One region of the Cryobacterium soli genome, then DNA from elsewhere that is predicted to be linked to it. Evidence: predicted binding sites of a transcription regulator. Region 1 holds the regulator's gene; the other holds the start of a gene.

Evidence for each region. Region 1 encodes HspR, which represses chaperone genes until heat shock. Its sites were predicted from a motif close to AAGTTGAGTCNNNNNGACTCAACTT; they were not measured.
Region 2: the regulator HspR is predicted to act here: its motif matches at 6,605-6,629, upstream of DOE79_RS03295 (ATP-dependent Clp protease ATP-binding subunit).

What each region holds. Positions count from the first base shown of each region.
Region 1 covers NZ_CP030033.1:2,807,555-2,821,966, forward strand. The annotation lists gene DOE79_RS13010 (SDR family NAD(P)-dependent oxidoreductase) at 1-245, shown strand, start outside; gene DOE79_RS13015 (aldo/keto reductase) at 416-1,438, shown strand; gene DOE79_RS13020 (L-fuconate dehydratase) at 1,435-2,757, shown strand; gene DOE79_RS13025 (FadR/GntR family transcriptional regulator) at 2,754-3,515, opposite strand; gene DOE79_RS13030 (2'-5' RNA ligase family protein) at 3,512-4,024, opposite strand; gene DOE79_RS13035 (sensor histidine kinase) at 4,084-5,706, opposite strand; gene DOE79_RS13040 (response regulator transcription factor) at 5,703-6,407, opposite strand; gene dnaK (molecular chaperone DnaK) at 6,694-8,559, shown strand; gene DOE79_RS13050 (nucleotide exchange factor GrpE) at 8,559-9,245, shown strand; gene DOE79_RS13055 (DnaJ C-terminal domain-containing protein) at 9,238-10,251, shown strand; gene DOE79_RS13060 (heat shock protein transcriptional repressor HspR) at 10,261-10,674, shown strand; gene DOE79_RS13065 (helix-turn-helix transcriptional regulator) at 10,774-11,646, opposite strand; gene DOE79_RS13070 (SDR family NAD(P)-dependent oxidoreductase) at 11,748-12,221, shown strand; gene DOE79_RS20915 (Rossmann-fold NAD(P)-binding domain-containing protein) at 12,182-12,427, shown strand; gene DOE79_RS13075 (LysR family transcriptional regulator) at 12,547-13,482, shown strand; gene DOE79_RS13080 (putative quinol monooxygenase) at 13,497-13,799, opposite strand; gene DOE79_RS13085 (aldo/keto reductase) at 13,894-14,412, opposite strand, start outside.
Region 2 covers NZ_CP030033.1:701,184-715,595, reverse strand. The annotation lists gene DOE79_RS03340 (helix-turn-helix transcriptional regulator) at 1-182, shown strand, start outside; gene DOE79_RS03335 (NAD(P)-dependent alcohol dehydrogenase) at 179-1,147, shown strand; gene DOE79_RS03330 (DNA alkylation repair protein) at 1,144-1,629, opposite strand; gene DOE79_RS03325 (DinB family protein) at 1,698-2,279, shown strand; gene DOE79_RS03320 (substrate-binding domain-containing protein) at 2,425-3,420, shown strand; gene DOE79_RS03315 (ABC transporter permease) at 3,417-4,460, shown strand; gene DOE79_RS03310 (ATP-binding cassette domain-containing protein) at 4,457-5,242, shown strand; gene DOE79_RS03305 (carboxymuconolactone decarboxylase family protein) at 5,457-5,774, shown strand; gene DOE79_RS03300 (hypothetical protein) at 5,808-6,413, shown strand; gene DOE79_RS03295 (ATP-dependent Clp protease ATP-binding subunit) at 6,668-9,238, shown strand; gene DOE79_RS03290 (glutamine synthetase III family protein) at 9,312-11,489, opposite strand; gene DOE79_RS03285 (HelD family protein) at 11,681-13,924, shown strand; gene DOE79_RS03280 (TetR/AcrR family transcriptional regulator) at 14,164-14,412, opposite strand, start outside.

The DNA.
Region 1 (14,412 bases):
GGGTGAACTGTGTGAGCCCCGGCACGGTGCACACCCCGTTCGTCGACCGGATGCTGGCCGGTTTCGCCGACCCCGTCAAGGAACGCGCCGCCCTCGACGCCCGGCAGGCCACCGGTCGCATGGTCACGCCGGATGAGGTCGCCGGCGCCATCGCCTACCTGGCCAGCCCGCTCGCCGGCTCCACCACCGGATCGGCCCTTGAGGTGGACGGCGGCGTGCACAACCTGCGGATGCGCCCCCTCTAGCCCCGAGACGCTGCCGCCCGGTGCGGTCGATGAATGTCCAGGCATCCGATGATTCGTCGCCTTATCAAAACAACTCACCCATTTACAGCAACCAGATCTCGTATTCATCCAATGTATATACTGAACCATGACGAGCGGGGCGGTTTCGGCCCGCTGAGGAGGGAGGCTCCATGCGCACACGTGCCCTGCGCACCGGCCTGGAGGTGACCGAGCTCGGACTGGGCCTGGCCCAGTTCGGCAACCTGTACCGCGAGACCACCGACGCCGAGGCCGCCGGCGCGGTCGACTCGGCGTGGGCCGCCGGAATCCGCTACTTCGACACCGCGCCGCACTACGGCCTCGGACTGTCGGAGCGGCGCGCCGGCGCCCTGCTGGGCGGGCGCGCTCGGGGTGAGTTCGTGCTCTCCACGAAGGTCGGCCGGCTGCTGATTTCCCAGCCGGACGGTGCCGACCGCCAGGACGACGAGGGCTTCGTCGTCCCCGCCACGTTCCGCCGTCAGTGGGACTTCAGCCGGGACGGCGTGCTGCGCTCCATCGAGGAGAGCCTGACCCGGACGGGCCTGGACCACATCGACATCGCCTATCTGCACGACCCCGACGACTTCCGCGACCAGGCCACCACCGAGGCGCTGCCGGCACTGGCGGAGCTGCGCGACCAGGGGGTGATCGGCGCCATCGGCGCGGGCATGAACCAGTCCGCCATGCTGGCCCACTTCATCCGTCACGCCGACGTGGACGTGGTCATGCTCGCCGGCCGGTACACGCTGCTCGACCACGAGGCCACGACCGAGCTGCTGCCGCTCGCGCTTGAACGCGGCGTGGGAATCGTCGTCGCCGGCGTGTACAACTCCGGTTTGCTCGCCCAGGAACGGCCCGCCGCCGACGGCAAGTACAACTACGACACCGCGCCGCCGGAGATCGTGCAGCGTGCCCGCCGGATCGCCGAGATCTGCGCCGGCCATGGGGTGACCCTGCCCGAGGCCGCCATCGCCTACCCGCTTCGGCACCCGGCCGTCGTGTCGGTCGTGGTCGGCTCCCGCACCGCGGCGCAGACCGAGAGCAATGTCGACCGCTACCGGGCCACCGTGCCCGACGCACTCTGGGAGGAGCTTCGCGCGGAGGCCCTGCTGCCGCCGGAGCCGTCGCGGAACCCGTCACCGACCATCCCCGCCCCCACCCAGGAGACCCCATGACCACCATCACGTCCGTCGACGTCGTCGACGTCCGCTTTCCCACGTCGCTGAGCATGGACGGCTCCGATGCTATGAACAAGGACGGCGACTACTCCGCCGCCTACGTGATCCTGAACACCGACGATCCCACCCTGGCCGGCTACGGGTTCACCTTCACCATCGGCCGCGGCAACGACATCTGCGTGCTCGCCGCCGAGCAGCGGGCGCTGCCGCTGATCGGCCGCGACGTGGACGAGCTCGTGGGCGACCTCGGAGCCACCTACCGCGGCCTCAAGTCCGACTCCCAGCTGCGCTGGCTCGGGCCGGAGAAGGGCGTGGAGCACCTGGCGATGGCCGCGGTGATGAACGCCGTGTGGGACCTCGCCGCCCGCAAGGCCGGCAAGCCGCTGTGGCGCCTGCTGGCCGATATGACCAGCGAAGAACTCGTCGACGTCGCCGACCTGCAGTACCTCTCCGATGTGCTCACCCGTGACGAGGCCATCGGCATCCTGACCGAACTCGAACCGACCCGCGGCGAGCGGATCGCCGAGCTCGAGGGCACCGGCTACCCCTGCTACACCACGAGCGCCGGCTGGCTGGGCTACTCCGACGAGAAACTGCGCCGGCTCTGCCAGGAGGCCGTGGACTCCGGCTACCGGCACATCAAGCTCAAGGTGGGCGCCGACATGGCCGATGACGTGCGCCGGCTGGGCATCGCGCGCGAGGTGATCGGCGCGGACGCCAACCTCATGATCGACGCCAACCAGGTCTGGGACGTGCCGCAGGCCATCGAGTGGGTGAGTGCCCTCGCCGAGTTCAAGCCACTCTGGATCGAGGAGCCGACCAGCCCCGACGACGTGCTCGGCCACGCGGCCGTGCGCCGCGCCGTGGCGCCGATCGGGGTAGCCACGGGGGAGCACGGCATGAACCGGGTGCTCTTCAAGCAGATGTTCCAGGCCGGCGCGATCGACTACTGCCAGCTTGATGCCGCCCGGCTGGCCAGCATCAACGAGATCCTCGCGGTGTACCTGATGGCCAAGAAGTTCGGTGTGCCGGTATGCCCGCACGCCGGTGGAGTGGGGCTGTGCGAACTCGTGCAACACCTGTCGGTGTTCGACTACGTGGCCGTCTCCGGCTCGCTCGAGGGCCGCGTCACCGAGTACGTCGACCACCTGCACGAGCACTTCACCGACCCGTGCATCGTGGAGAACGGCGCCTACCGGCTGCCGTCGCTGCCCGGCTACAGCGCCCAGATGCACGCCGCGTCGGTGGCCGAGTTCGCCTTCCCCGACGGCGGCTACTGGCAGGCTGCGCTGGGTACGGCCGGTTCGGCTGCCTAGGACTCGGTGTCGGCGCCGGTCGGCGGCGTGCTGTCCGCATCCGTCTGGGTGCGCAGGAACTCCTCCACGGCGAGCAGGTGCACGCCCATGCGCAACCGGGCGGTGTCGGGGTCGTGGTTCGCCACGGCCGTGAGCACCGCCCGGTGTTCGGCGTGGGTGGCCTGCTCGGCACCGTCCTCGGTGATGGCCCGCCACATCCGCCCGCGCACGGTGCGGCTGGCGAGCGCCTCGATGAGGGCCTCGAGGGCCGGGTTGCCCGAGGCCTTGGCGATCACCCGGTGGAAGGCGATGTCGGCGTCCATGATGGCGTCGTGGTTGGCCTCGGAGCCGGCGAGCAGAGGTTCGACGCTCGACAGGATGGCCTCGGCCTCGCCGATCGTCGCCGCGTCGATGCGGAGGGCCGCGCGGGCCGCGGCCTCAGATTCGAGCACGCGGCGCACCGACTGCAGGTGCACGCTGCCCTCGGGGGTCTGCAGGTCCACCAGGAAGCCCATCGGGGCCAGGAGCAGGCTGGAGTCGAGCGAGGTGACGTAGGTGCCGTCGCCCTGCCGGGTCTCCAGGACCCCCATGATGCACAGCGCGCGCACCCCCTCGCGGAGCGAGCCGCGCGAGACGCCGAGCTGGGCCGCGAGGTCCTTCTCGATCGGCAGTCGGGCGCCGGCGCTGAGCTGGCCGGCGATGATCAGGCGCTTCACGCCGTGAACCACCACATCGGTCTGCGAGTGCGGCACGTGCTCCGGAGCGGCCTGGGTAGTCATCCGACCATTTTACCCACCCGCGGGGTTTCGGGGGTGCGGAGGGGGTGGGCAGCCAGGACCGTGCGGCCGGCGGCGTGCGCGCGGGGGAGCATGTCGACCAGGGCGATCTGGCTTAGCGTGAGGGTGTCGCCGGGGTGCAGCCGGGCGGGCGGTTTGTGCGTCACGTGGGCGCGGAAGTCCGGGCCGGCGAAGGCCGGTTCGTCGGGGTCGGCGGCGAACGGGCGGATGGCGTCGACCACGGCGTCGCGCAGCCGGCCGAGCCCCGCGTGCGCCAGGAGCAGCGTGACGGGGATGTCGTGCCGGCGCCCGAACAGCTCGTCGGCGCCGGCGACGAGGGTGAGGGGAGGCTGGCCGGCCGCGGCCGAACGGAGGGCGTCGCCGATGGCGGCGGGGGCGGCATCCGTCTGGAACGGCGCCAGCACCGTGACGTGCAGCGGCCACTCGGCCACCGCGAAGCTCGCGCCGACCGTCAGCGGCGCCAACGGGAGCACGACAACGAGGCGAGGCATGCCCAAACGTTACGCGAGCTGTGACTTGAGCCGCAAAATTCGCCGGGGATTCCTGGGGCTTAGCTCACGGTTCGCGGGAGGGGGAGGGCGACCGTGAAGGTGGTGCCGGCGGGGGAGGAAAAGGCCCGGATGGTGCCGCCGTGCGCCTCGGCGATCGACTGGGCGATCGCCAGGCCGAGGCCGGTGCTGCGGGTACCGATCGACCCCGTGGCCCGGGAGGCGTCGCCGCGGGCGAACCGTTCGAAGATCACCGGGAGCAGGTCGGCGTCGATGCCCGGTCCGTTGTCCCGCACGCTCAGCTGCACCGGCAGGCCCGGGTCGTCCACGCGCAGCGTGGTGGTGACGATGCTGCCCGCCGGGGTGTGCCCCTGGGCGTTGGAAAGCAGGTTCACCAGCAACTGGTGCAGCCGTTCCCGGTCGCCGCGCACGACGACCGCCGTGTCCGGCACCTCCGCGATCCAGGTGTGCCCCGGCGCGGAGGCGCGGGCGTCGTTGACCGCGGTGAGCAGCAGGTCCGCGAGGTCCACATCGTCGACGTGCAGGTCCTGCCCCTCGTCGAGGCGGGCGAGCAGCAGCAGGTCGGCCACGAGCGAACTCATGCGCCGGGCCTCCGACTCGATGCGCGCGAGCGAGTATTCGGTCACCTCGGGCAGCTCCGCGCTGTCCTGCCGGGTGAGCTCGGCGTAGCCCTGGATGGCCGCGAGCGGGGTGCGCAACTCGTGCGAGGCATCCGTGACGAACCGGCGCATGCGCCGGTCGGTCGCGGCCCGTACGCTCAGCGCCGTGTCGACGTGGTCGAGCAGCTGGTTGAGGGCCTCGCCCACCTGGCCGGCCTCGGTGCGGGGATCGGTGTCGGCGGGCGCGACGCGGGGCGCGATGCCGTGGTCGCCCGCGTCGAGTTTGAGCGAGGTGACGGCCACCGCCGTGTCGACCACCCGGCCGAGCGGGCGAAGCGCCAGGCGCACCACCACGATGGTGCCCACGATCGTTCCGAGCAGGGCGAGCACGGTCAGGATGGCGATGCCCACGCCCTGGCGCAGCTGCGCCTGGTCGGCCGCTGCGAGGGGCACGGCGGCCACGAGCACGTCACCGTCGTTGACCACCGTGGCCAGGCGGTAGCTGCCCAGTTCGCCCAACTCGAGGGTGCGGTTGGGTGCGGTGCCGCCGGAGGCCGCAACCGACCGGGCGATGTCCGTGGCCACATCCGTGGTGAGCACAACGGCTCCGGTGTCGGAGAACAGGGCGGAGTCGACCACCTCGCCGCGCCAGAGGATGGCGATGACGCTGCCGCGCCCGTGCCCGACGAAGTCGACGAGGGACTTGGTGCGCACCTCGCCGGTGTCCCGGGCGGCAGCGTCCGGGCGATCGGAGCCCTGGCCGCCGCCGGTATAGTCCGTGTCGGCGTCGCCGGCCTCGCTGTAGCCGCTGCCGCTGTGCCCGGTGCCGCTGTGGCCGGCCCGGCCGTGGTCGGTCCCGTCCGTGGCGCCGCCCGGGCTGTGCCCGAACTTGTCGACAGACCGGCTCAATGCCGAGATCGAGGCCGTCAGTTGCGCATCCGCCACCGTGATCGTCGAGGTGCCCAGCGCCACGATGCTCAGGATGCCCGAGGCGAGCATCATGCTGGCCACGACGCCCGCGATGCCCACCACGAGCCGGCGCCGGAGGCTCCAGCGGGTGGTCACTCCGCGGCCCGCAACAGGTACCCCACACCGCGCACGGTCTGCAGCATGGGAGGCCGGTCGGCGTCGATCTTCTTGCGCAGGTAGGACACGTACAAGTCCACGATGCTCGCCTTGCCGGCGAAGTCGTAGTTCCACACCTCGTCGAGGATCTGCGCACGGCTGAGCACCCGCATCGGATTGCGCATGAAGTAGCGCAGCAGGTCGAACTCGGTCGTGGTGAGCATGATGTCGGTGTCGCCGCGCCGCACCTGGTAACTGGTCTCGTCGAGACTGAGATCGCCGACCACGAGCCTGGAGCCGTCGTCCGGCGCCGCCTGCACGGTGCGCCGCAGCAGCCCACGCAGCCGGGCCACCAGCTCCTCCAGATTGAACGGCTTGGTCATGTAGTCGTCGCCGCCGACGGTGAGGCCGATGATCCGGTCGTCCACGGAGTCGCGCGCGGTCAAGAACAGGGTGGGGGTGCTCGATCCATTGTCGCGCAGATGCCGCAGCACGCTCAGCCCGTCGGTGTCGGGCAGCATGATGTCGAGGATGATCACATCGGGCCGGTTGGCACGGTACGCGCGCAACGCATCCTGGCCGGTGTGCGCCACATCCACCAACCAGCCCTCATAACTGAGCGCGAGGCTGACCAGAGTGGTGAGGGTGTCTTCGTCATCGACGAGCAGAACCCGGATGGCCGTGCCGTCGAGCCGGGAGATGCGCGGGAGCTTCGCGAGCACGGCGCGGCGGCGCACGGAGTCCGCGATCGGGTCGGGCGGGGGCAAGGCTGGCACACGATATTGTCTCAGGGTTCACCTGGGAGTGCCTCCCACGGGGGACATCCGGGCCCCCGAGCTTGTGAAGATGCTGAGAGTTGAGCCCGCATGACTCAAGTTTGCCCGCGTCAACTTGACGGTTTTTTCTGCCGGTGCCACACTTGAGTCAGCAACACTCAAGTCTTAGCAATACGCCTTGAACCCCATCTTTTGAAGGAGATACTCTCACATGGCTCGTGCAGTCGGCATTGACCTCGGAACCACTAACTCGGTGGTGGCCGTTCTCGAGGGTGGAGAACCCACCGTCATCGCAAACGCTGAAGGTTTCCGCACCACCCCCTCGGTGGTCGCATTCACCAAGGACGGCGAGGTTCTCGTCGGTGAGACCGCCAAGCGCCAGGCCGTCACCAACGTGGACCGCACCATCTCGTCGGTCAAGCGCCACGTCGGCACCAACTGGACCGTCGCCATCGACGACAAGAAGTACACCCCGCAGGAGATCTCCGCCCGCATCCTGGCCAAGCTCAAGCGCGACGCCGAGCAGTACCTGGGCGACAAGGTGACGGATGCCGTCATCACAGTTCCCGCCTACTTCAACGACGCCGAGCGTCAGGCCACGAAGGAAGCCGGCGAGATCGCCGGCCTCAACGTGCTGCGCATCATCAACGAGCCCACCGCGGCCGCCCTGGCCTACGGCCTGGACCGCGGTAAGGAAGACGAGCTCATCCTGGTCTTCGACCTCGGTGGCGGAACCTTCGACGTCTCCCTCCTCGAGGTGGGCAAGGACGACGAGTTCTCCACCATCCAGGTGCGTTCGACCGCCGGTGACAACCGCCTCGGCGGCGACGACTGGGACCAGCGCATCGTGGACCACCTGATCAAGAAGTTCAAGGAAACCACCGGCGTCGACGTCTCCAAGGACAAGATCGCCAAGCAGCGCCTCAAGGAAGCCGCGGAGCAGGCCAAGAAGGAACTTTCCTCGAGCATGTCCACCAGCATCCAGCTGCCCTACCTCTCCCTCACGGAGAACGGCCCGGCCAACCTCGACGAGACGCTCACCCGCGCCCAGTTCGAGAAGATGACCGAAGACCTGCTCGACCGCACCAAGAAGCCGTTCCAGGACGTCATCCGTGAGGCCGGCGTCAAGGTCGAGGACATCGCGCACGTCGTTCTCGTCGGTGGCTCCACCCGGATGCCCGCCGTGTACGAGCTCGTCAAGAGCGAGACCGGTGGCAAGGACCCTAACAAGGGTGTCAACCCCGACGAGGTCGTCGCCGTCGGCGCCGCCCTCCAGGCCGGTGTGCTGAAGGGCGAGCGCAAGGACGTTCTGCTCATCGACGTCACCCCGCTCAGCCTCGGCATCGAGACCAAGGGCGGCATCATGACGCGCCTCATCGAGCGCAACACTGCCATCCCCACCAAGCGCAGCGAGACCTTCACCACGGCCGACGACAACCAGCCGTCCGTGGCCATCCAGGTCTTCCAGGGCGAGCGCGAGTTCACCCGCGACAACAAGAACCTGGGCACCTTCGAGCTCACCGGCATCGCGCCGGCGCCGCGCGGCATCCCGCAGGTCGAGGTCACCTTCGACCTCGACGCCAACGGCATCGTGCACGTGTCCGCCAAGGACAAGGGCACCGGCAAGGAGCAGTCGATGACCATCACCGGCGGCACCGCGCTGGGCAAGGAAGACATCGAGCGCATGGTGCGCGAGGGTGAAGAGCACGCCGCAGAAGACAAGCGTCGCCGTGAAGCCGCCGAGACCCGCAACACGGCCGAGCAGCTCGCTTACTCGATCGAGAAGCTGATCAAGGAGAACGACGACAAGCTGCCCGAGGACGTCAAGACCGAGGTGCAGGGCGACGTCGACGCTCTCAAGTCCGCTCTCGCCGGAGACGACGACGACGCAGTGAAGACCGCGTTCGACAAGCTCAACGAGAGCCAGGGCAAGCTCGGCGAGGCCATCTACGCCTCCAGCCAGGCGGATGCCGCGTCCGGCGCGTCCGAGAACGCCGAGCCCGCTGACGCCGGCAAGACCGACGAAGACGTTGTCGACGCCGAGGTTGTCGACGACGAGGACGAAGCGAAGAAGTAATGGGCGACTCCAAGCGCCCGGACGAGAACCGTCCCGAAGAAGAATCCGCCTCTGCTGCGGGAGCGCCCGACTCGGGCGCCTCCGCGGCGGGCGGGTCCGACGCCGCGACGGACGCGGAGGCCGAGCTGGCCGCCGCGGTCGGTGCGACCGAGGCGTCCGAGGTGAAGCAGGGCGAGACGCCCGACGCCGCGAGCGCCGAGGGCATCGAAGAGGACGAGCTGACCGTGCAGGACATCCTGGACGCGGCCAACCTCGAAGCCAACGATCCCTCGAACGAGCACCTCGCCGACCTCAAGCGGGTCACCGCCGAGTACGCGAACTACCGTAAGCGCACCGAGGCGAACCGCGAGATCGAGCGCGAGCGCGTCACCGGAGAGGTCGTCAAGGTGCTGCTGCCGGTGCTCGACGACCTGTACCGGGCGGAGAAGCACGGCGACCTCGAGGGCGACACCGCTTTCGCGACCATCGCGGCGAAGCTGCGCGCCAGCACCGAGCGCATCGGCCTCAAGCCGTACGGTTCGGTCGGCGACGTCTTCGACCCCACCGTGCACGAGGCCATCTTCCAGCAGCCCAGCCCGGACGTCGAGGTGGAAACCGTCGGCGATGTCGTCGAGACCGGCTACTACCTCGGTTCCTCGCTGCTGCGGGTCGCCAAGGTCGTCGTGCAGGTACCGAGCGATGGCTAGCCAGGACTGGTTCGACAAGGACTTCTACAAGGTTCTCGGGGTCTCGAAAGACGTCTCCGCCGCCGACCTGAAGAAGGCGTACCGCAAGCTCGCGCGGAAGTACCACCCCGACTCCAACCCGGGCAACCCCGCAGCGGAGGCGAAGTTCAAGGAGATCAGCGAGGCCCACTCGGTGATCGGTGACCCCGAACAGCGCAAGGAGTACGACGCCGTGCGCGCCATGGGCGGTGGAGCTCGCTTCACCGCCCCTGGCCAGGGTGGCCAGCAGGGTGGGTTCGACGACGTCTTCGGCGGCATGTTCGGCGGGGGAGCCCGGCAACAGGGCTACTCCTATGAGCAGGCCGGCTTCGATGACATCCTCGGTGGCATGTTCGGCCGTGGCGGACAGGGCGCCGGCGCTGCCGGTGGCCGGTTCGGCACGCCGAGCGGCGGCTACCGCGGTTTCGGCGGCCCCAGCAAGGGCCGCGACGTCATCGCGTCCACCACGGTCGACTTCATCACCGCCACCCACGGCGATCAGATCACCCTGCAGACGCAGGAGGGTCGGCCGATCAAGGTCAAGATCCCCGCGGGCGTCGCCGACGGCCAGAAGATCAAGCTGCGCGGGCAGGGGCAACCCAGCCCGGATGGCGGCGAGCCCGGAGACATCGTGCTCACCGTGACCGTGCGCAAGCACCCGGTCTTCGAGCGTGAGGGTCTGAACCTGCGCGTGAACGTGCCGGTGACCTTCGTCGAGGCCGCTCTCGGCGCCACCATCGAGGTGCCCACCCTCGGCGGGCCCCCGGTGAAGCTGCGCGTGGCCCCCGGCACCCCCAGTGGCCGGGTACTCCGGGTCAAGGGCCGCGGCGTCGTCACGCCGAAGGGCACCGGCGACCTGCTCGCCGTAGTCCAGGTGGCCGTGCCGTCGCACCTCTCGAAGGACGCCGAGGAGAAACTCCTCGCCTTCAACGAGGCCCTGCCCAAGGAGAACCCGCGCGACGAACTCATCGCCCGGGCCAAGGGGTAACGAACGCCGATGGATGAGAACACCCGGGTCTTCGTGATCAGTACCGCCGCAGAGCTTGCCGGGATGCACCCGCAAACCCTGCGGCAATACGACCGCCTGGGCCTCGTCAGCCCCGACCGCACGCCGGGCCGCTCGCGCCGCTATTCAATGCGCGACGTGGCCCGGCTGCGGGAGATCGCCGACCTGGGCGCTGAGGGCGTGAGCCTGGAAGGCATCCGGCGCATTCTCGCGTTAGAGGACACCGTGCGTTCACTGCGGAACCGGGTGGGCGACCTCGAGGCCGCCCTGGCCGACGAACTGCTCAACCGGCCGGGCCGCCGTGTCTTCGCGGCCGGCTCCGCCGGCGAGGTCATCTCGATGCGCGCGGGAACCCGCACCCGCCGCTCCAACCAGATCGTGATCTGGCGCCCCCTCGACAAATAGCGACCCGATCCGGCGTGTATTCGCGCCCGTCTCGTCGGTCGAGCTCGTCGAGACCTCGTGAGCCGGCCTGTCGTCGTACGTCGCCTGGGTTCGACGAGCTCAACCGGCGGGTTCACTGGCCGAGCCGGTGGCATCGAATGCTGGGGTGAGCGACTGCAGGCCCGTGACCCGCAGCAGGTCGAGCTTCTGCTCGTCTGCACTGCCGGGCACGACCGTGTAGACCACGATGCGCAGGTCGCCGCCGGGCACCGTCATCACGTCGCAGTCGACGGTGATGGGCCCGACCGCGGTGCGGGTGACGGTTTTCCGGCTCCAGCGGTGCTCGGCCACCCGGGCCTCGCCCCAGCGGCGTTCGAATTCGGGCGACGCGGCACGCAGCCGGGCCACCAGCTGCGCCAGTTGGCCGTCGTGCGGGTACCGGCCCACGGCCGTGCGCAGGTCAGCCGCGAGGTCGCTGGCGAAGTCCTCTTCGTGCTGGGCGTCGAACTCGACACCCTCATGCCCCCACATGAAATGCCGCCAGACCAGATTGCGTTCGATGCCGACATAGCGCGACGGGTCGCCGGTCAGGGCGGCCCAGAGCGGGTTCCACAGCAGGATGTCGTGGGACGCGGTGAACACAGCCATCGGCACGTCCCCCAGCCTGTCGATGATCCGCTGCACGCCAGGGGTCACGTGCTCAGGCACTGTCCCGCGGGCCGGAGGGGCGACGCCGGCGACCCGGTAGAGGTGGTCACGCTCGGCCGGGGTCACGCGCAGGGCGAGAGCCAGGGCGCCCAGCATCTGCGGGGAGGGATTGACCGCTCGGCCCTGCTCGAGACGCACGATGTAGTCCACGCTCACGCCGGCGAGGGCGGCGAGCTCTTCGCGGCGGAGGCCGGTAGTTCGGCGTCCAGCGCCGGCCGGCAGCCCGACATCCGCTGGCCGCACGCGGTCGCGCCACGCACGCAGCACGCTGGCGAATTCACTCATGGCCCCATTCTGCCCGGCGCCGCTCGATTCATCGTGGTACTCGCAGTCCCACCGTCGAGGGGTGCCTGGGTGAATGCGGGTGCGGGCCGCAGCATGGACCAATGACACTCACACTCATCACCGGGGCCAACAAGAGCCTCGGCCTCGAAACCGCCCGCCGCCTCATCGAGGCCGGCCACACCGTCTACGCCGGGATGCGCGACCTTGCGAACGGGGATGCCGCCCGTGAGCTGGGCGCCCACCCCGTGCAGCTGGACGTCACCGACCAGGCGAGCGTCGACGCCGCGTTCGCCTCCCTGCCCGACCTGGACGTGCTCGTCAACAACGCCGGCATCCTCGGCACCTCGTTCGGGGTCGATGACCTATCGACCGAGACGATGGCCGCGGTGTTCGACACGAATGTGCTGGGGATCGTGCGCGTCACCCAGGCCGCGTTGCCCGCGCTTCGCCGCTCGGCGCATCCGGTGATCGTCAACGTCGCGTCAGGCGTCGGCTGGCCCGTTTTCTCAGCACCGAGGGACACGACGAGTTCCCGGTGCCAGCCATCCCCTACGCGGCATCGAAGGCCGCGGTGATCGCGCTTACCGTGCAGTACGCGAAGAACCTGCCGTCGTTCCGCATCAACGTGAGCGACCCCGGGTACACCGCCACGGACTTCAATCGCCACGGCGGCCACCAGACGGTGACCGAGGGCACGGATGCGACGGTGGCCCTGGCCCTCCTGGGCCCGACCGGCCCCACCGGCGAGTTCCACAACCGAACCGGCCGCATCGACTACTGAGCAGTCCCGCGGTCTCGACAGGCTCGACCAGCGTGTGGGGGTTTCGACAGGCTCAACCAGCGGGCTCGACCAGCGTGCCGTCTTCTGATCGCCGCCGCACTCAGTAATAAGATTGCTGAATGGAATTGCGCCAGCTTGAGCACTTTGTGACGGTCGCCGACGAACGCCACTTCACCCGGGCAGCCGAGCTGCTGCACATCTCCCAGTCGGGGCTCTCCGCGTCCATTCGGGCGCTCGAGATCGAGCTGGGCACGTCGCTGTTCATCCGCAGCACCCGCCGGGTCGAGCTCACGGCCGCCGGCCAGGCCCTGCTGGCAGATGCGCTGCGCACGCTCGCGAGCGCCGCCGCCGCCCAGAACGCGGTCGCCGCGGTGCGCGGCCTGATGCGCGGCCGCCTCACCGTGGGCGCCGAGCCGTGCCTGGGCTCCGTGGACCTGCCCGCCGAGCTCGCCCGCTTCCGCACCGCCAACCAGGGGGTTGAGGTGCGGCTGCGCCAGGTGGGCTCCGTCGAGCTCATCGAGGGCGTGGCGAGCGGCACCACCGACGTTGCCCTGGTCGTGGTGACAGGCGACACCCCGCCCGGGGTGCGCCTGCACCCGTTGAGCAGCCAGAAGATGGTGGTGCTCTGCCACCCCGACCACCCCGTCGCGTCCCTCGACGAGGTAGACCTGGAGACCCTCCGGGCCGAGCCCCTGGTCGGCTTCCAGGCCGGCTGGGGCGCGCATATGCTCGCCCGGCGCGCGTTCGCCGCGGCCGGCTTCGAGTACCGGGCGGCGCTGGAGGTCAACGACGTGCATCCGCTGCTCGAATTGGTGGGATACAACCTCGGTGTGGCGATCGTGCCCACGAGTTTCGCGCAGAAGCGGCCGGATGACCTCGTGGCCGTGCCGCTGCCGGCCAGCGTGCCTGAGTGGACCGTGGCCGTCGCCGTGGCCGACGAGCCGAGCCCGGCCGCGTCGGCGTTCCTCGAGCAACTACTCGAAGACGTCGCCGCCGCCCGGACCGGCACCGAGGTCCTCGGTGCAGCAGACGACCGCGTGGGCACTGCGGCCTGAGCAACCGTCTGGGGCTAGAGGCCCAGCGGGATCCGCTCGGAGAAGACAGTCTTCACGGGCGGGGCGGCCAGGATCTCGCCGAGCCGGTTGACGCCCTCCGGGGTGGTGCGCCACTCGGCGTAGGCCGCGTGGTCGGCCGCGTTGGCCCAGGTCTCGACCACGATCACGTGTGTCGCGTCGGCGTCGTCCACGATCACTTCGAGTCCCTCGTTACCGGGCCAGGCGCGGGTGGCGGTCAGGGTCTCGGTGAGCACAGCGGCTGCGCGATCGAGCGCGTTCGGGTCGAGCTGCAGGGTGAGATGAACGGTGGCGGTCATGGGTGCTCCAGTTTCGGTTGTACTGACAGACAACACGGCGGCCGGAACAGAATTCCCGGCCGCCGTGCTGGTCATGCGGTGTGCTCGGTGCGGTTCAGGCCGCGTTGAGCGCGGCCAGTTCCTCGGCCGAGAGGGTGAGGTCGGCCGCGTGGGCCGAATCCCGGATGCTCTCCGGCCGGCTCGCCCCGGGAATGGGGATCACCCGGGGGGAGGCGGCCAGGTGCCAGGCCAGCGTGACGACCTGCGGGCTCACGCCGTGGGCATCCGCCACCTGCTGGAACGGGGCGAACCGGGTGCCGAGGTCGGCGGCGGACTTGATGCCGCCCAGCGGGCTCCAGGACAGGAACGCGACACCGAGTTCGGTGCAGAGGTCCAGCTCGGCCTGGCTGCTGCGGAACGCCGGCGAGTACTGGTTCTGTACACTGGCCAGCCGGCCGCCGAGGATCTCATACGCCTCGCGGATCTGCTCCGGGTTGGCGTTGGAGATGCCGGCGAGGCGGATGACACCGTCGTCGAGCAGGTCGCGGATGGCGCCGATGGAATCCGCGTAGGGAACCGCCGGGTCGGGCCGGTGGTGGTGGTACAGGTCGATGGCGTCGCCGCCGAGCCGCGC
Region 2 (14,412 bases), 2.1 Mb from region 1:
TCGCCATCGAGCAGGGCCGGTATTCGCCCTCGCTCGAGGTGGCGTTCCAGATCGCACGGGTGTTCAATCGACCACTCGACGAGGTATTCCAGTACCCCGCCGGCCCGGCCCGGCCGAGCGCGACAACCGGCCCCACTCCGCCAGCCAGCCCCGCACCGCCAACACCCGGAGGACGCTCATGAGAGCCATCGTGCAGGATCGTTACGGCTCGGCCGACGTGCTCCACCCCGCCCAGATCGACCGGCCCTCGCCCGGTGACGACGAGGTGCTCATCGCGGTGCGGGCCGCCAGTCTCAACATCGGCGACTGGCACATGATGACGGGGCTACCCCTGCTGCTGCGCCTTGCCGCGGGTCGGCGCGGCCCGAGGAACCGGGTGCGGGGCATGGATGTGGCGGGCCGGGTCGAGGCCGTCGGCGCCCAGGTCACCCGGTTCCAGCCCGGCGACGAGGTCTTCGGGGTCTGCGACGGGTCACTGGCCGAGTACGCCGTGGCCCGGGCCGGCACCGTCGAGCCCAAGCCGGCCGGCTTGAGCTTCGAACAGGCGGCCGCGGTGCCCGTCTCCGCCGTCACGGCCCTGCAGGGCCTGGCCTCGGTGCGCGAGGCCGGCGCGGGGGAGCGGGTTCTCGTGATCGGCGCATCCGGCGCTGTCGGCGGTTACGCCGTGCAGCTGGCACACGCCTTCGACGCCCACGTCACGGGAGTCTGCAGCCCGGGCAAGGCCGACTACGTGCGCTCGCTCGGGGCAGACGTGATCGTGGACTACACGCGTGGCGACATCACCCGGTCGGGTGAGCGTTATGACCTCGTTCTCGACACCGCGGGCAACCGGTCGGTCTCGTCCCTGCGCCGGCTGCTCGCGCCACGCGGCACCCTGGTCATCGTGGGCGGCGAAGGCGGTGGCAGGCTCACCGGCGGGTTCGAGCGGGCGCTCCGGGCACTTTTCCTCTCACCCCTGGTGCCGCAAAAGCTCACCGGCCTCACGTCGGTCGTGCGGCACGGTGACCTGCACATCCTTGCGGGGTTGCTCGAGAGCGGAGCGATCACCCCGGTGATCGACGGCGTCTACCCCCTCGCCGAGGCCGCCAGCGCGATGCGCCGGCTCACGGATGGCAGCACCCGCGGCAAGCTCGTCGTCACGATCTAGTCGGCGGCGGCGAGCAGCCCGGCGGCGCGGCGAAGGCTGTCGCTGGGGTCCGCGGCCCACCGGTCGAGCACCACCTGGGCGCGCCCGCGGGCCGCTCCGGTGAGGCCGGCGACGAGGGGGCTCACCACGTCGACCGCGAGGGGATCCACCAGGGCGGGCAGCCGGGCCTCGCGCAGGAACCCCTCGATGCGGGTGAGGTCGGAGGCACGCAGCATCCTCACGTGGCTCTGCAGGAGCACGACGGCCGCCAGCCGGCTCTCGAACACCGGCAGCGCCCAGAGCTCGCTGCTCAGGGCGGTGATGTCGTCGTGGTCGAGGCCGGGGTAGCGCCGGGCGGTGTCGCGCACCGTGCCGCGGACCGCGCCGACGGATGCGCCGTAGAAGGCCAGGGTTCCGCCCAGGCGGGCCCGGGCGGCTTCGGCGCGTTCCCAGGAGCTCTCGCGTTGCAGGGTGGCGTCCACGAACTCGCCCGCTGCACTCATGGGTCCTATTCTCCCTGGCTGTTCTCCCCGACTGTCGCGCGGCGCGGTGATCTGGAAGGCTGGAGCGCATGACCGAAGACGCTTATGCCGGAGACCTGCGCCGTTATCTCCAGGAGGCCAGGGAAGCCCTGGTCTTCAAACTCGACGGGCTCAGCCCCTACGACATGCGCCGGCCCCTGGTTCCGACCGGCACCAATCTGCTGGGCCTGGTGAAGCACATGGCCGGTGTGGAGGCCGGGTATCTCGGCGCGACCTTCGGACGGCCGTTCCCCGAGCCGATGCCGTGGATGGACGACGCCGCCCCGGACAACGCCGACATGTGGGCCACCCTCGATGAGTCACGGGACGGCCTGGTGAACCTGTATCGCCGGGTCTGGGCGCACTCCGACGCCACCATCGCCCAGGTGCCGCTGCACGGAACCGGCCGGGTGGCGTGGTGGCCGGCCGAGCGCAACACGGTCACGCTGCACCGCATCCTGGTGCACCTGATCAGCGAGACCCACCGGCATGCCGGCCACGCCGACATCGTGCGCGAGCTGATCGACGGGGCGGCCGGGCTGCGGGCCGTCAACGACAACCTGCCGTCGGGCAGCCCGGAATGGTGGGCCGACTACCGTGCCGGGCTGGAGCGGACAGCCCGGCAGGCCTGACGCCTCGGCTGTGACCTGCGTCGCCCGCGGCCTAAAGTGGACTGCGCCCCGAAAAGGCGCCCCTCAACGCTCACATCCGGACTGTCCCCGTGGGGACCACTCCGGTAGACCGCACCTCCAGCACACACCGAAGGACGAAAGCACCGTGTCGAGAATCCCTGCCCGCTGGGCCCGCTCCGGCGCGACTGCCGCCCTCGCCCTGCTCACCGTCACCGGTCTCGCCGCCTGCACCGGTCAGCCGATCGCGTCCGCCGGCTCGGCCGGCGCCGCGGCCGGCGCATCCGACCGCACCTATGCCCTCGTGGTGCACTCGGTTCCGGGCGACGCGTTCTGGGACGTCGTGAAGTCCGGCGCCGAGGCGGCCGGCACCCTCTACGGGGCCACGGTCACCTACCAGGGCGACCCGGATGTGCAGAAGCAGAGCCAGTTGATCGAGACGGCCATCGCCGCCCAGGTCGACGGCATCATCGTGTCGATGGCCAACCCCGACGGTCTCCGCGGCGCCCTCGCCGACGCGGCCGCCGCCGACATCCCGGTGATCACCATCAACTCCGGCGCCGAGGAATCCGCGTCGGTCGGCGCGCTCACCCACGTGGGGCAGAGCGAGTACCTGGCCGGGCAGGGGGCGGGCACCAAACTCACCGAGGCCGGCGCCGGCAAGGTCATCTGCGTCATCCACGAGGCCGGCAACGCCGGATTGGAAGACCGGTGCCGCGGTGCCGCGGACACCCTCGACGGCAGCATGAGCAACCTGCAGGTCGACATCGCCAACGTCGCGGATGCCCAGAACACCATCAAGAGCGCCCTGCTGGCCGACCCCACCATCGACGGTGTGCTCACCCTCAACTCCGCGGTGGGAGTCGCCGCGGCGCAGGCCGTGGCCGAGGCCGGCAGCGACGCCCAGATCGGCACGTTCGATGTCTCCGCCGATGTCACCGGGCTGATCAGCGACGGCAGCATCCTCTTCGCCGTCGACCAGCAGCCCTACCTGCAGGGCTACCTGCCGGTGAGCTTCTTCGAGCTGTTCTACACGAACGGCAACGTCGTCGGCGGTAACCTGCCGGTCTACTCCGGGCCGGGCTTCGTCACCCAGGAGAACGCCGACCAGGTCGCCGGGTTCGCCGGCAACGGCACGCGATGACGCAGCTGGCCACGCCACCCCGCCGGGACGAGAGACTCGCCGCGACGCACCCCGTGGTGCGCCTGCTGCGCCGCCCCGAGATGGGCGCGCTGGTCGCCGCCGCCGCGATCTTCGGCTACTTCTCCCTGGCCACCACCTCGTTCCTCACCCCGGCCGGCGCGGCCACCTGGCTCTACTCGGCGTCGCTGTTCGGCATCATGGCCGTGGCCGTGGCGATGCTCATGATCGGCGGCGAGTTCGACCTGTCCGCCGGTGCCATGACCGGCACCACGGGCCTGCTCGTCGGCGCCTTCACCACCCAGTGGGGCATGAACCTCTGGCTGGCCATGGTGCTCGCTCTGCTGATCGCCCTCGCTGTCGGCGCCTTCAACGGGTTCCTCGTCGTGCGCACCGGCATCCCGAGCTTCATCGTCACTCTTGGCACCTTCTTCATCCTGCAGGGCCTCAACCTCGCCGGCACCAAGCTCGTGACCGGCCAGGTCGCCATCCAGGGCATGAGCGCGGTACCCGGTTTCGACGCTGGTAAGGCGATCTTCGGGTCGACGATCCCGGTCGCCGGAGTGAACCTCAAGGTGTCGGTCTTCTGGTGGCTCGGCCTCACCATCGTCGCGAGCTGGATCCTGCTCCGCACCCGCTACGGCAACTGGATCTTCGCCATCGGCGGGGCGTTGCAGAGCGCCGTGCAAACCGGCGTTCCCGTGCGGCGCACCCGGATCGGCCTGTTCATGGGCACGGCCGCGGCCGGCTGGCTCGTCGGCATGCTGTCGCTCTTCGACGTGGCGACCGTGCAGGCCACCACCGGCATCGGCCAGGAATTCGTCTACATCATCTGCGCCGTCGTGGGCGGCTGCCTGCTCACGGGCGGCTACGGGTCCGCCGTCGGCGCGGCCCTCGGCGCGCTCATCTACGGCATGATCCTGCAGGGCATCGTTTTCGCCCAGTGGGACAACAACTGGCTCAAGGCCTTCCTGGGCGGGATGCTACTGCTCGCCGTGCTGGTCAACCTCTCGGTGCGCCGCCAGGCCGGAGTGCGCGAATGAGCGCCGCGGAGACGGCCATCCTGCAGGTGCGCGGGGTGGGCAAGGTCTACGGCTCGGTCATCGCCCTCAGCGACATCTCCACCTCGGTGTCGGCGGGAGAGGTGCTCTGCGTCCTGGGCGACAACGGCGCGGGCAAGTCGACGCTGCTCAAGATCCTCGCCGGAGTGCACTCGCACTCCTCGGGCGAACTGCTGCTCGACGGAACCGCCGTGCGTTTCGGCGGCCCCAGGCAGGCCCTCGACGCCGGGATCGCCACGGTCTACCAGGACCTGGCGATCGTGCCGCTGATGCCGGTCTGGCGCAATTTCTTCCTCGGATCCGAGCTGAGCGCCGGCGTCGGCCCGTTCTCGCGGCTCAGGGTCGCCGAGATGCGCGCGGTCACCCTGGAGCAACTGGGCCGGATGGGCATCGACCTGCGTGACGTCGACCAACCCATCGGCACCCTTTCCGGGGGAGAGCGGCAGTCGGTGGCGATCGCCCGCGCCATCTACTTCGGCGCCAGGGTCGTGATCCTCGACGAACCGACCTCCGCGCTCGGCGTCAAGCAAGCCGGGGTGGTGCTGCGCTACGTCGCGCGGGCCCGCGACAACGGACTCGGCGTCGTGTTCGTCACCCACAACCCGCACCACGCCTACCCGGTCGGGGACCGGTTCCTGGTGCTCAACCGCGGCACCAGCCTGGGCGAATTCGACAAGGCCGGCATCACCATCGAGGAACTCACCCGGTTGATGGCCGGCGGCGCCGAACTGGATTCACTGGCCAGGGAGATCGAGCGCGGCTGACCTCGTCCCGGGCCGGGCGGCCGCACCCGGCATCATCCGTTTCGGAGGATTCCACGGCCCGGCCATCGGCCTCTGCGACATAGGTTGCTACCGTCTGGGGCGACAGGCCGGATCCCGCGCGTGCCGGGCGAACCAGGTGAACCCGCCAGCGTGGATCCGACAATGGCAGGAATCGACGACGGCAGGGCGATGCCCTGGAATTGGAGTGATACCCATGGCTAGAGGAACAACCCCGGTGCTCGATGCGGCGGCCGAGATCAACGCGGTGTCGCTGGCCCGCACCGAGCTCGACCCGCGCACCTTGATGATCGCCAGGATCGCAGCCCTTGCGGCGGTCGACGCACCCGTCGCCTCGTACCTCCTGCACGTGGGACCGGCCGCGGAGGTGGGGCTGACGGTCGATGACGTGCAGGACGTTCTCGTCGCCGTGGCGCCGATCGTGGGCACGCCGCGGCTGATGTCCTCGGCGCGCAAGATCGCGGAAGCCCTCGACCTGGCCATCGAGCTGGGAAGCGAAGACGACACGCAGTAGCCGGTGACCGACAACCGAGTGAGGAGCACCCCCGTGAAGAAGCCCATCGTGTCCATGGTTCTGCTGGTGCTCCTCACCGGCTGCACGGCCGGCGGCGATTCAGCGTCGCCGAGCCCGACGGCGACAGATTCGCCGACTGCCACGGCGACGGCCGGGTCCACGGCCTCCCCGCCGACCGCGGCCCAGGTGACCTGGGCGGGCACGGTCTGCAGCGACATCACCACGCTGAAGACGGATGTTCAGGGCCTCGCCGCTGCGGCGGCCACCGGTGGGGACTCGGTGGGAACGGCCATCTCGAACCAGATGGACACAGTCTCGGCGTCGGCCACGGACCTGGTCGACACCGTGAAGTCGCCGCCGGAAAACCTGGGCGACGACCCGGAACTGCTCGCCGTGCAGGACTCGATCGACAACGTCGACCAGTCCCTGAAGACCTTGGAGTCGAGCGCCAGCCAGGTGCAGGGCACGACGGGGGCCGCCCTTGTGGACGCGTTGGCCACAGTGGTCGGCGACACCGGAGACGCGCTCAACAGTGTCGCCGGCACCGTGCAGACCGTCACCACGGCCATCAACGACACGTCGAGCACCCTCGGCCAGGCGTTCCGGGCGGCCCCGGAGTGCGCCGACCTCACCTCCTAGCCCGGCCGCCGGTCGCGACCCATCCGCTGATCGAGCTCGTCGAGATCCCGGGAGCCGAACGTGTTGGCGACGGCCCTCGCCGGGTCTCGACGAGCTCGACCGACGAGGTGGGCGCGAGAGCAGACCGGCGATCTCGACGGACTCAGGGGAGTCTCAGCTTCGGGCGGGAATGAAAAACGCCCCCAGGCGTTGACTTGAGTCGAGGGCGCTCAACTTTCGGGATCCCTCCTCGTTTTGACTCCCAGGAGGATGCATTGCCTACATACTTCGGCCCGGCCGGATCCGAGAACGGTTCCTTCGACGAATTCCTGGCCCGCTACCTGCAGGGCCAGCGCTCCGCGCAGTCCGGTCGACCCATTGAGATCACCCGACTGCTGAGCCGGCGCACCCACGAGCTCCTCGTGCAGGCCGCACAGTTCGCCGTCGACCACGGCCACGCCCACGTCGACGCGCTGCACCTGCTGCGCGTCATGGTGGAGCAGGAACCCGCCGCGTCGGCCATCCGCCGGGCCGGCGGCGACCCGGCCGCGATCGTGACGGCCGCCGATCAGCGTCTGCCCGAGTCCAGCGAGCAGCAGGCCACCTCGGCGCCCGCGCTCACCCCGTCGGCCCAGCGCGCCCTGCTCGACGCCCACCAGGTGGCCCGCGCGTTCGGCTCCACCTACATCGACCCCGAGCACCTGTTCTTCGCGTTCGTGGTGAACCAGGACGCCCCGGCCGCCCAGGTGCTGGCCGCCGCCGGCGTCACCGCTGAGTCGCTGCAAGCCGGAGCCCAGCAGGCCGAGGCCGACGAGGCCCAGGCCGCCGCCGGCAACCCGGTCGGCGACGGCACCTCCGACACCCCGATGCTCGACACCTACGGCGTCGACCTCACCGAGCGGGCGCGCTCCGGCAAGCTCGACCCGGTGATCGGCCGCAGCGACGAGATCGAGCAGACCGTCGAGATCCTCTCCCGGCGTACCAAGAACAACCCGGTGCTGATCGGCGAGGCCGGCGTGGGCAAGACCGCCGTGGTCGAGGGCCTCGCGCAGGCCATCGTCGACGGCCTCGTGCCCGAGCAGTTGCGCGGTAAGCGCGTCATCGCGCTCGACCTGCCCGCCATGCTCGCCGGAACCCGCTACCGTGGCGACTTCGAGGAACGCCTCACCAAGACCATGGATGAGATCAGCGAACGCAGCGACGAGATCATCGTCTTCCTCGACGAGCTGCACACCGTCGTCGGTGCCGGCGGCTCCGGCGAGGGCGGCATGGACGCGGGCAACATCCTCAAGCCCCGCCTGGCGCGGGGTGAACTGCACGTCGTGGGCGCGACCACCCTGAACGAGTACCGCAAGGTCGAGAAGGACCCGGCCCTCGAACGACGCTTCCAGCCCGTGCGGGTGGGGGAGCCCGGTATCGAGGATGCCGTGCAGATCCTCGCCGGCCTGCAGGAGCGTTACGCCGAGCACCACTCGGTGCGCTACACGGATGCCGCGATCCGCGCCGCCGTGGAGATGAGCGCCCGGTACATCCCGGACCGGTTCCTGCCGGACAAGGCCATCGACCTGATCGACCAGGCCGGCGCCCGGGCCCGCCTGGCCCTCGGCTCCCGCGTGGACGTCGACGGGCTGCGCGAGAAGCAGTCGGCACTCGAGTCGGCGAAGGCCGACGCGGTCGCCGCCGAGCAGTACGAGGAGGCGTCCCGCTTGCGCGATGAAGCCGAGACTATCGCGGCGACCATCGACGCGGCCGTCGTCAGCCAGGGCGGCGAGGACTCCGGTCCGTCCGCCGTGGTGGACGAGGCCGAGATCGCCGCGATCATCGCCCGGGCCACCGGCATCCCGGCCAGCCGCCTCACCGCCGGTGACCGCGAGCGCCTGGCCCGGCTCGAGGCCGACCTGCACGAGCGGGTCATCGGGCAGGACGACGCCGTGACCGTGATCGCCAAGGCCGTGCGGCGCAACCGCACCGGCATGGGCGACGCGAACCGTCCGGTCGGCAGCTTCCTCTTCCTCGGCCCCACCGGCGTGGGCAAGACCGAACTGGCCAAGTCGCTGGCCGAGTCGCTCTTCGGCGACGAGAAGGCCATGCTGCGCTTCGACATGAGCGAGTTCAGCGAGCGCCACAGCGTGAGCCGCCTGGTCGGCGCCCCTCCCGGCTACGTCGGTTACGACGAGGCCGGTCAGCTCACCGAACACGTGCGGCGGAACCCCTACTCGGTGGTACTGCTCGACGAGATCGAGAAGGCGCACCCGGACGTGTTCAACCTGCTCCTGCAGGTGCTCGACGACGGCCGGCTCACCGATGGTCAGGGTCGCACGGTGGACTTCCGCAACACCGTGGTGATCATGACGTCGAACATCGGCTCGGAGGTGCTGGCCAGCCGCAGCGGCGCGCTCGGCTTCACCGCCGATCTGGACGGAGCCGGCAACGGCTTCGGTTCGGAGAAGGCGTTGCGCGACCGGGTGATGGCCAAGCTCCGCGAGGCCATGCGGCCCGAGTTCCTCAACCGGATCGACGAGGTCGTGCTGTTCCGTAAGCTCGAACAGACCCAGCTGCGCCGCATCGTGCGGCTCCTGCTGGGCCAGACCGAGAACCGGGTGCACGCCCAGGGCCACACCCTCACGGTGACCGACGAGGCGATCGACTGGATCGCCGAGCACGGGTACGAGCCCGAGTACGGCGCCCGGCCGCTCCGCCGGGTGATCCAGCGCGAGGTCGACGACAGGATCGCTGACCTGCTGGTGGCCTCGGCCCTCGGGGACGGCGGCATCGTCGCGGTGAGCGTGCAGGACGGCGCCCTCACGGTCGCGGCCGAGCCGGCCCGGATGCCGCTGGCCGCCTAAACGGGGATACACCAGAGCCCCAGCCGGAACCCGTACGGGTTCCGGCTGGGGCTCTGTCGCGCTCCGTCGTGGACTACAGGATGAAGAGCATCTCCTGGTAGGTCGGCAGCGGCCACAGGTCGTCCGCGACGAGGTCCTCGAGCGCGTCCGCGGCCGTGCGCACGGCGGCCATGGCCGGCAGCAGCGCATCCCGGGCGTGCTCGGCCTCCGCCAGCGCCTCGTGGCCGGTCTCGGCATCCAGCGCGGCCTTCAGGCCGGCCAGGGCGCTCCGCAGCTCGCCGACCGGGCCCGTCACGGCGAGGAGCGGCGCGGTGTCGGCGTCCACTCCGGCGGCCGAGAGCGCCCCGACGTTGACGGCCAGCTCGGTCTGGTACCGCACTGCCGCCGGGAGGATCTGCGTGGTGCCCATTTCCAGGGTGAGGCGGGCCTCCACCCCGATCGTGAGTGCGTACTGCTCCAGGCCGATCTCGTATCGGCTGTGCATCTCCCGGTGGTTGAAGACCTTGTACTTCTCGAACAGGTCCATGGCCGGCTCGGTGATGAGCTCGGGCAGGGCGTCGAGCGTGGTGCGCAGGTTCGCGAGTCCCCGCTTCTCGGCCTCGATCGGCCAGGCATCCGAGTACCCGTCACCGTTGAACACGACGGCGCCGTGATCGGTGATGATCTGCGTGAGCAGCGACTGCACGGCCGTATCGAAGTCGGTGCCCGCCGCGACGGCGGCCTCGAGGTCGGTGGCGATGTAGTCCAGCGACTCGGCCATGATCGTGTTGATGGTGACCATCGGGCCGCTCACGGTCTGCATCGAGCCCGGGGCGCGGAACTCGAACCGGTTGCCGGTGAACGCGAACGGGCTGGTGCGGTTGCGGTCGCCGGGATCGGTCGGCAGCACCGGGAGGGTGTCGACGCCGATGATCATGCTGCCCTTGCCCTTGGAGGAGGTGGCGGCGCCGTTCTTGATCTGCTCGAAGACATCCGCCAGCTGGTCGCCGAGGAAGATCGAGATGATCGCCGGCGGGGCCTCGTTGGCGCCGAGCCGGTGGTCGTTGGTGGCCGAGGCCACGGAGACCCGCAGCAGGCCCGCGTACTTGTGCACGGCCCGGATGACCGCGGCGCAGAAGACCAGGAACTGGGCGTTGTCGTGCGGGGTGTCCCCGGGGACGAGCAGGCTGCCCAGCTGGTTGTTGCCGAGCGAGAAGTTGACGTGCTTGCCCGATCCGTTGACGCCCTGGAACGGCTTCTCGTGGAAGAGGCACTCCATGCCGTGCTTCTTGGCGATGGCCTTGAACGTCGTCATCAGCAGCTGCTGGTGGTCGGCCGCGATGTTGCCGCGTTCGAACATCGGGGCGATCTCGAACTGGCCGGGCGCGACCTCGTTGTGCCGGGTCTTGGCGGGGATGCCGAGCTTGAACAGCTCCCGCTCGGTGTCCATCATGAAGCCGAGCACGCGCTCGGGGATGGCGCCGAAGTAGTGGTCGTCGAACTCCTGGCCCTTGGGCGGCTTGGCGCCGAACAGGGTGCGGCCGGAGTTCAGCAGGTCCGGGCGGGCCAGGAAGAAGTGCCGGTCCACCAGGAAGTACTCCTGCTCAGGACCACAGAATGAAACGACCTTGGCCGGCTTGTCGTGGCCGAACAGGCGCAGGATGCGTTCGGCGTGCTCGCCCATCGCCTGCTGCGAGCGCAGCAGCGGGGTCTTGTGGTCGAGGGCTTCTCCGGTCATCGAGACGAACACCGTGGGGATGCACAGCGTGTTGCCGTTCGGGTTCTCCAGCACGTAGGCGGGGCTGGTGACATCCCAGCCGGTGTAGCCGCGGGCTTCGAAGGTGTTGCGCAGACCGCCGTTGGGGAAGCTGGACGCATCGGGTTCGCCCTGCACCAGGGTCTTGCCCGCGAACTCGGCCAGGGCCGTGCCGTCGCCGACCGGTTCGAGGAAGCTGTCGTGCTTCTCGGCCGTCAGACCGGTCAACGGGTAGAAGACGTGCGCGTAGTGCGACGCGCCCTTCTCCATCGCCCAGTCCTTCATGGCGCTGGCGACGGCATCCGCCACCAGGGGGTCGAGCATGGCGCCGTGCTCGATGGTGGCCATGACCGACTTGTAGACCAGTTTCGGCAGCCGCTTCTGCATGACGACGCTGCTGAACACGTTCTCGCCGAAGATCTGGCCGGGCGTTTCGGTGTCGGTGAAGCTGACGGCCGGAGGCACATAGGCCTCAACGTCCCTGATCGCCTGCAGACGCATGGCATTTCCACTCATTTACTACCCCTTTGATTCGGGCTCATTCCGCGACTAGGTACGGAATCCGGTGCTCCAAATGTAGGGAGCTTCTATGCCGGTCACATTTCGGCCGCATGACGGACTCGGTCTCCGTCCTCTCCCGATCGGGGGACAAAACCCAGGCGCACCACCAGCGGCTAAACTGGTCGTTTGATTTGAGGGGTGTTTGAGTGGTCGATCAGGAGCTCGCGCGGGAACAGGACTATGTCGCCACGCTGTACGCGCGACTCGACGCGCTGCAGCGCGAGGCCGAGGCTCAGCTGAAGGCCGTGCGGATGCTCGACGTCGGCGGCAACCACCAGTCCCGGTCGGAGCGCGACACCTTCGCCCGCACCTACGAGGACCGCATCGTGCAGCTGCGCGAGGTGGACGACCGGCTCGCCTTCGGCCGTCTGGAGACGGCCCCGGAGGACGAGGACGGCACTCCCGTGTACCGCTACATCGGACGGGTGGGCCTGCGGGACGAGAACCTGCAGCCGATCCTGCTCGACTGGCGGGTGCCGCAGGCCAGTGCCTTCTACCAGGCCACCGCCGCGACTCCGCTGGGCGCCCGGTCCCGCCGGCACCTGCTCTCCAGCGGGCGGCGAATCATCCGCATCGAAGACGAGATCCTGGATGCCGCGCTGCTCGAGGGCGACACCGCCGGCCTGCACCAGGGCGAGGGGGCGCTGCTCTCGGCGCTCACAGCCCAGCGCACCGGCCATATGGCCGACATCGTCTCGACGATCCAGGCCGAACAGGACCGCATCATCCGCTCGGGGCTGAACGGCGTGCTCGTCGTGCAGGGCGGGCCGGGCACCGGCAAGACCGCCGTGGCGCTGCACCGCGCCGCCTACCTGCTCTACACGCACCGCGACCGGCTGCAGAACGCCGGGGTCCTCATCGTGGGCCCGTCCACGTCGTTCCTGCAGTACATCGAAGCGGTGCTGCCGTCGCTCGGCGAGACCGGCGTGGTGCTCGCCTCGGTGGGCCAGCTGTTCCCCGGCGTCGAGGCCAGCCACGAGGATGCGCCGGCCGTCGCCGCGCTCAAGGGCCAGACGTTCATGGCCGACCTCATCGCGCGCGCCGTGAAGAGCCGGCAGAAGGTGCCGTCCGGCAGCCAGAAGCTGCTCGTGAACGGCGACACCCTGCTGCTCAAGCCCCAGCTGATCGAGTCCGCCATCCACCGGGCCCGCGCGGGCGGCAAGCCGCACAACGAGGCCCGTGTGGTCTTCGTCAAGCACGCCCTCAACTCGCTGGCCCGGGAATGGCTCGAGCAGCTGCAGAAGCAGGGCCGGTCGATGGACGACACCGATCTGCCCATGTTGCGCGAAGACCTGCGCCTGGCCGACGATGTGCGGGTGGCGCTCAACACGGCCTGGCTGCCGCTGACTCCGCAGAAGCTCGTGCAGGACCTCTATGCCCGGCCGCAGTGGCTGGAGGAGCTGACGCCGCGCTGGCGGGCGGCCCAGCGCGCCCTGCTCTACCGCGCCCGTGACGCCGAGTTCACGATCGCCGACATCCCGCTGCTGGACGAGGCGGCCGAGCACCTCGGCGAGTACAGCGCGGTCGACGCCGCTCAGAAGCGCGAGGCCAAGGAGCAGCGCAAGCGCGACATCGAGAACGCCGAGCTGGCCATCAAGAACATGGACGTCAAGGGACTCGTGAACGCGAAGGCCCTCGCCGACAACTTCGCCGAGCTCGGCGACCGGGCCACGACGGCCGAGCGCGCCGCGCTGGACCGCAGCTGGACCTACGGGCACGTGATCGTCGACGAGGCGCAAGAGCTCTCGCCGATGCAGTGGCGGCTCCTCATGCGTCGTGGGCCGCGCCGCTCGTTCACCATCGTGGGCGATATCGCCCAGGCCGCCGCAGCAGCCGCCGCCGACAGCTGGCGGGAGGCGCTCGCGCCCGTTCTGGAGTCCTCCTTCGAGGCCGACCGCTGGCGCCTGGAGGAACTCACGGTCAACTACCGCACGCCCAGCCAGATCGCCGAGGCGGCCGAGAGCATGGCGGTGGCGCACGGCCTGCCGATCACCGCATCCCGCACGGTGCGGGCCAGTGATTGGCCTGTCGAGGTGCTCACGGATGCGCTCGACGCCGTGCGCCGCGAACGCGCGCTGGGCGTGGGCGGCACCGTCGCGGTGATCGTGGTGGAGGAGCACATCGACGCCCTCGCCGCGGAGCTGGAGGCGGAGTTCGGTGACATCGTCGGCCGGGGAGCACTCGGCCTGCTGCGCGATGTGGCGCTGCTCACCCCGCAGGACTCCAAGGGGCTGGAGTTCGACGCCGTGGTCGTCGTCGACCCCGCTGGCGTGGTGGCCGCATCCGAACGCGGCGCAGGGGCCCTCTATGTGGCGATGACCCGCGCAACCCAGCGGCTCTACCTGGTGAGCGACGGCCCGCTGCCGGCCGGACTCGACGACCTGGCCTGACCCACGCGCCCGCGAACGTTCTGCAGATGCGCCCGAGCGGATCACCGTTACGCCGAGTTGCCGCAAAGTGCCCCTTCCGATGGGCTGAGGGGGATGTTTGCGGCAAGTCGGCGACACTCGCCCGCGCGACTTCCGGCAAAGTGCCCCCTCGGTCGTGCCGAGGGGGCAGTTCGGCGCACGTCGGTGACCGGCGCGCGCCTGATATCAGGCGATGAGCACAAGCGCGTCCGCGGGCGGAGTCAGCCGGAAGGCGGCCGGAAGGCCTGCATGGTGGCGAGGAGCGCCTCGGGGTCGAAGGTGGCCGGCGCGCGGATCGCCTGGATGGAGGCGCCCTGGATGAGCGCGACGATCGTGGCGGCAAGGTCATCGCCCGGCGCCCGACCCTGGAGGTCGTCCGGGCCGCTGCCCGTCGCCGGTCCGTGGCTGCCGGCCCGGCCGCTGCCCGACGCCGGACCGCGGATGCCGTCCGGGCCGCTGCCGGCGGCGAC